DNA from 2 places in the Glaciibacter kafniensis genome. Region 2 is predicted to be linked to the other one. Evidence: predicted binding sites of a transcription regulator. Region 2 holds the regulator's gene; the other holds the start of a gene.

Region 1 (3,279 bases), on a different contig from region 2:
CCGTCAGCCACGGTCCGGCCGGAACGTCAGCGGCTTCGACGAACTGCCAGTCGAGCTTTTCAGAGGCGCCGTTGATGTCAGCGAAGTTGAGGCAGCCGGTCAGCGCGGGCGAAATGTCCATGCCTGCGCCGCCGTAGCGAGCGTTGGCCGGACGTGCGTCGTTACCGCCGAAGACGTACGCCGCGTCGTGGTACTCACCGGGGCCGGCATCCGCGATCTGGCCGTAGCACGTTTGGCCGTCCTTCATCATCTTGACCCAACGGTTCTTCATCAGGCTGACCGAGGCGTCGCCCGCCTGGCCGGCATAAGCCGCATCGTTGGCCCAGGGAACATCCGTGCCGCGGTTCTGGAAGGCGGTTGAATCGTTCACGTCGTCATACGGCAGGTCCAGGTAGAACGGGTTCTGCTTCGGTGTCATCGACGACGGGAAGAACCCGTTGGCGGCGGTGCGCGTCTCGGTTGAACAGGTTCCGCTCGTCGCGACTCCATCGCAGCCGCCGAAGTTCTCGAACCAGTTGGCGTCAAACGTAGACAGCATCTGCGAACCGTCTTCAGCGTTCGCATCGAAGATCTCGCCGACCCAGAAGGTCGTCGCGACGATTCCGGTGTGCAGCGGATGGCTGCTGCTGCCGGTTCCGGTCGAGGTGACCGGAGCGACCGCCGCGACATCGGTTGCAGCGGCGGGGGGTGCTGCCGACGTCACGGGCGCGGGGACCGGCACCGAGGCGACCGGCGGCGTGGCCTTCGGCGTGGCCGTTGGCTTCTTGCTGGTGTGCTTCTGCGACTTGAGCAACTTCGCTCCGTGCTCACGGTGACCGTCGGCGACATGCGAGCGCGACGAGTCGGAACGTGCGGATGCGTTCCGCGACTGAGCCTCTGCAGAGGCTGCGTTCACACCGATCGTCGATGCCACGACGAGAGCGAGTACAGCGGCGCCCAGGGTTCCCGTCGTTTTCGGATGGCGGCGAATCCATTTTTGAGCAGTTTGAATCAAAACATTCCCTCTCAGCTTGAGTCATCGCCACCCCTGTTCAGGGGTGTAGCGACCCAGCGACCCTACGTGGAGAAAACTGAGAGAGTCATCATTCCGATGTGGCAATGCACTGCGCGATCACCAGCAATTCACCCGATCAGAACTTGAATTTACGTGAAGTGAAGAGAACTCAAAATCCGCATCGGGCGGTCAGTGCGCGACTGCGCTCATCCGCATCCATGCCGCAGTTCTCCACAGAACATACCTTAGAAAAGTTATCCACCGATCCTGAGAAATGCTCGCATTCCAGTTCCCATTTTGAGAGAATTGAGGTATGGAATCAGAGCCTGTTTCCCCCATCATCGCCCCGACCACCGACACTCCGGTGGCCGCGGTCATGCTGCAGGTGCAGGCTCTGACGGCCGGGCTTTCGACCGCTGAAACGCTCGAGGTTTCCGCGAAGATGGCGGCCGGGTTCTCCACTGCTGACTCTCTCGAGCTCGCCGCCACCGTGATGTCCGGAGCGATGACCGAGCTCAACGCCCACTTGCGCTCCGACGACGACCTGCTGAGCCTGCTCGGGTCGATGGAGGCCGTGGGCCGGTTAGCGGATGCGGGCCGGGTCGCCCTGGCCGCGGATGTCGAGGTGCGCTCCGACACGAGAATTCAGACGGTGTCCCTGGCGCGCACGCGTGGCTCTGTCACCGGCACCGACTTGATCACGACGCTCACCCGCGTCTCGGCGCGGGAGGTGAAGCGGCGGGTCACGCTCGGTGAGAAGACCCGGGTCCGTCAGATGGGCGGCAGCATGCTGCCACCGCGCTACCCGGTCGTCGCCGAGGCCCTGACCGCCGGAACCCTCGGGGTCGATGCGGCCGAGGCGATCGTCACCGGGCTTTCCGACCTGCCGAGCTACCTCGACCCCACGGATGTCGAGGCCGCCGAGCGGGGCCTGGTCTCCTCCGCGACCGGTGCCATCACCGCGGAGAATGAGGGCCTGCCGAACGCCGGGTTCGCGTTCTCCGCCGACCTGATCCGGGGGCAGATGCAACAGTGGAAGGCGCTCCTCGACCCGGATGGCACCGCGCCAACCGAGGGCACCGTGCTGGCCGCCCGCAGCAGCTTCGGCTTCGGCCAGTTCCGCGACGGGCTCTATCCGCTGCGCGGTGGGGTCACCCCGGAGCTCCGCGGAATCATGAACGGCATCTTCGACACCTTCCTCAGTGCTCACTCAACCCTCAGTGCTCACTCAACCCCGGCGCATGCGCAGCCGGTCCCGGCCGAGCCGGGCCGGTTCCCGACCGCGGACGAACAAGCCCAACACGAGACCGAGGAACAAGCCCACCACGAGGCCGAGGAGCGGGCGCGCATCGATGCCGGCGAGGTCATTCCCGGCGCCGACCAGTTCGACGACCTCGATACCCGCACCGGTGGGGAGAAACGTGCCGACATCCTTCGCGGCGTCTTCGACGCCGCCGCCCGCGACGCCGGCACCCCCACCATGGGCGGCGCCGCCCCCGTCGTCATGGTGCACGTGAACGCAACCGACCTCCTCGACTCCACCGGGGTCGGCTGGGTCGACGGGGTCGACGCCCCCGTCTCGATCAGCACCGTGCAGCATCTCGTCTGTGCGGGCGGGATGCAACGGATCGTCTTCGCCGAAAACGGCGAGATCCTCCACTCCGATCTGAAGCAACGCTTCTTCACCCGGGCGCAACGCCGGGCGATTATCGCCCGCGACGGCGGTTGCGTCGTCCCCGGCTGCACGTCACCGCCGGGCTGGGCCGAAATGCACCACGTGGTGCCCTGGTATCGCGGCGGTAAAACCAACATCAACAACGGCGTCGCCCTCTGTTGGTATCACCACTCCACCATCGACACCTCCGGTTGGCTGATCCGCATCCTCGACGGTGCCGTGCAGGTCAAGGCACCACCCTGGATGGCCCCCAGCGGCGACTGGCTGCCCGCCCGCAAGCACCGCGCCCACACCACGCTCGGCCGCTGACTGTCCGTCCGATCCCGCCTCGGTGGTCGAGGAGCGCGCGAGCCTGCGAGCACGCGTCTCGAGACCCCGCGAGCCGATGTTCGAACGCAACCCGAGTTCAAGGATCGGCTCGCGAGATCTCGAGACGCGGCCTCCTGCGTCGGCTGCTCCTCGATCAACGAAATGGCCCACGTACCTCATAGACGCGGCCGACTCCGTCGGGCGCTCCTCGACCACCAGTGGGTGCGATTTAGCCCTTCGCCGCGCACCCGCCACGCATCAGCGACCCAGCCGAGCGTAAACTCGACGCATCTCAGTGGCG
Region 2 (3,279 bases):
GCATGCGCGCCGAGATCAAGCGGGTGATCGACCTGCAAGAACAGCTCGGGCTCGACGTGCTCGTGCACGGTGAACCCGAGCGCAACGACATGGTGCAGTACTTCGCCGAGAACCTCGACGGTTTCGCCACGACGGTGAACGGCTGGGTGCAGTCCTATGGCAGCCGATGTACGCGTCCGTCGATTCTGTGGGGCGATGTCTCACGGCCGGCCCCGATCACCGTCGGCTGGTCGACCTACGCGCAGAGCCTGACCAAGAAGCCGGTCAAGGGGATGCTGACCGGTCCGGTCACCATTCTCGCCTGGTCGTTCGTGCGCGACGATCAACCCCTTTCCGACACCGCCAGGCAGGTGGCGCTGGCCCTGCGCGACGAGATCGCCGACCTCGAGACGGCCGGCATCACGCTGGTTCAGGTTGACGAACCGGCGTTGCGCGAACTGCTTCCGCTCAAGAAGCGTGACCAGGAGGCCTACCTGGAGTGGTCGGTCGGAGCATTCAAACTGGCGACCGCCGGTGTCGCCGATGCGACCCAGATTCACACCCACCTCTGCTACTCGGAGTTCGGCGTGGTGATCGACGCGATCCGCAACCTCGACGCCGATGTCACGAGCATTGAGGCGGCGCGTTCCCGCATGGAGGTGGTGGCCGACCTCGGCGCGAGCGGATTCAGCCACGGCATTGGGCCAGGCGTCTACGACATCCACTCGCCACGCGTGCCGGACACCGACGAAGTGGTGGGGTTGCTCGAGCGGGCGCTGGCCACGATTCCGGCCCGTCAGCTCTGGGTGAACCCGGACTGCGGGCTCAAGACCCGTGGCTACGACGAGACGATCGCGTCACTGGCCAACATCGTCGAAGCGACGCAGCTGGTGCGGGCGCGCGTCGGGGCATCCGTCGGTTGGTAGACAATTCGGTGGTCGAGGAGCGCGCGACGAAGGAGCGCGCGTCGAGGGAGTGCGCGTTTATGAGGCACATGGCCATTGTCATCTCAGCTGGGCGCGGAGTATCCCCGCTGGCGCGCGGTAGAGCCCGCGCCGGCGGGGATACCCCGCGCCCAGACGGGGCGGGGGGCCGAATGGCCGATTACGTGTACCACTTTGCCGCGCAGTGGCCCCGTAGCCCATATGCCGAGATCAGGCGAGATGTCGAGATCAGGCGAGCCGATCTCCAGGCCTGGGCTGCGTCCGAGGAGTGGCGGGAGGCGGTTTCGACAGGCTCAACCAACGGAGCGGTGCGATGGAGAGGGCGGCCGCAGGTGGTCTTGACAGGCTCGGCCAACGGAACGCCGTTGCGCGGATCGAAAACCGTGACGCCCGTTGAGTTCAGTGGGCGTGGCAGCTTTCAACCCGCGTGGCGCAATCGGACCCGGCGTCCGACCCGCGTGGCGCAATCGGACCCGGCATCCGACCCGCATGGCGGATGTGCGGCAGGGACGTTGAGGGGCGAATTGTGCATTGCGCGCGTTGGGCGCCGCTGCGCGCGGTGGCGCCGACCCGCGTGACGGCACCGGACCCGCGCAGCGGATGCGGCCTGGCCGGCGGAGGTCCGCTACATCGCCCGGCACTCGTGAGAAGACTCGACGCCCACGCGGCTTGACCTTACCCAGAGAAGCGTCACCTTACCCAGAGAAGCGTCGACCCGGCCGCGGGCGGCCTCCCCGACCACCGAGACGTCGCTAGACCGAGCGGAGAACCGCCACGATCTTGCCGAGAATCTCGGCATGGTCGCCCATGATCGGCTCGAAGTTCGTGTTGCGCGGAAGCAACCAGGTGTGGCCGTCACGCTGACGGAACACCTTGACCGTCGCCTCGTTGTCGAGCATGGCGGCGACGATCTCACCGTTCTCCGCGGTCTTCTGCTGACGCACGACCACCCAGTCGCCGTCGCAGATCGCGGCGTCGATCATCGATTCGCCGACGACCTTGAGCATGAACAGGTCGCCCTTGCCCACGAGCTGGCGGGGGAGCGGAAAGATCTCATCGATCTGCTGGTCAGCGGTGATCGGGATGCCGGCGGCGATACGGCCGACAAGGGGAACCATTGCGGCGTCACCGATCTGCACGTTCGACGCCGAGGAGTCGGCGTCTCCGACCGAATTGTCGTCGGTGGACTGCGGCAGCTCGATCAGAATCTCGAGCGCGCGCGGACGGTTCGGGTCACGGCGCAGGTAGCCGCTCAGCTCCAACTGGTTGAGCTGGTGCGTCACGCTCGACAGCGAGGCGAGGCCCACGGCGTCGCCGATCTCGCGCATGCTCGGCGGATATCCGCGGCTGCTCACCGAACGTGAGATCACGTCGAGAATCGCCAGCTGCTTCTCGCTGAGGCTCTTTCGGCGACGTGTGCCGCCCCGTTCGCGGGGGCCGCTGGTCTCTTTCGTCATGTCACTCGCTCCTCGTGCCGATGTCGTTGGGTTCGAATGTCAGAGGTGTCTGGTTGTGTTCGATCCGTCAACAAAAACTGTATCCCCGCACTCCTGGAAAACAAACACTTCTTCGAGTGTGTTGCCCGATTGTTTTGAAGAACAACGTAAAGAGGCTTGATTCTTCGAACAATCGAATATATATTCGGAACATAGATTCGGATGCGGCTCCCTCGATGGGGATCCGGATACGTACTTACCAGGAGGTTCACCTTGAGCACAGCAGTCAGCACCGCAGCTCCGCACGGCTCCAATGGCACCACCCGCCTGCGTCTGACCCGACGCGGTCGCATCGTTTTCAGCACGATGGCGGCGCTCCCGCTCGTCGTCGGTGCGTTCGTCGTCACCCTCAACGGGGGAGCGGCCATCGCCTCCAACTCCGGCACCGCTGGTTCTGCGTCGTTCGACTACGTCACGGTGTCAGCCGGGCAGTCGCTCTGGCAGCTCGCCGAGACCCTCGCCCCCGAAGCCGACCCGCGCGATGTCATCGCTGAGATCGTCGCCCTCAATCAGTTGTCGACGGCCACCGTCGAGCCCGGCCAGCGCCTCGCCCTTCCGCTCACCGACTGAGCCTGGCGTCAACCGTCCGACCGGCAGTGTGCCAGGGAACAGGCAGCCGTCGTCGATCGAGTCGAGACCCGTGCCTATTCCTCACCGTGTTGCGAGTTGCTAGCGTTGACGCATGGCGACGCGCAGCGAGACGACGGCCGCGAGGTTTCAGCTTCCGTCGGGATCGTCCGGGTGGCTCACAGTGCGCGGCGCTCGAGAGCACAACCTGCAGAACGTTGACGTCGACATTCCGCGCGATGCCTTCGTGGTTTTCACCGGGGTATCAGGTTCAGGAAAGTCGTCGCTCGCTT

What was found. The regulator LexA, encoded in region 2, represses DNA repair genes until DNA is damaged. The targets are predictions, from matches to a motif close to TCGAACANNTGTTCGA.
Region 1: ABD791_RS03275 (HNH endonuclease signature motif containing protein) is a predicted target of LexA. The motif match lies at 1,229-1,244, and genes of this name have one in related genera.

What each region holds. Positions count from the first base shown of each region.
Region 1 covers NZ_BAABCN010000002.1:596,483-599,761, reverse strand. The annotation lists gene ABD791_RS03280 (hypothetical protein) at 1-994, opposite strand, end outside; gene ABD791_RS03275 (HNH endonuclease signature motif containing protein) at 1,308-2,978, shown strand; gene ABD791_RS03270 (FMN-binding negative transcriptional regulator) at 3,237-3,279, opposite strand, start outside.
Region 2 covers NZ_BAABCN010000014.1:35,913-39,191, reverse strand. The annotation lists gene metE (5-methyltetrahydropteroyltriglutamate--homocysteine S-methyltransferase) at 1-905, shown strand, start outside; gene lexA (transcriptional repressor LexA) at 1,676-2,380, opposite strand; gene ABD791_RS17660 (LysM peptidoglycan-binding domain-containing protein) at 2,633-2,989, shown strand; gene ABD791_RS17655 (ATP-binding cassette domain-containing protein) at 3,102-3,279, shown strand, end outside.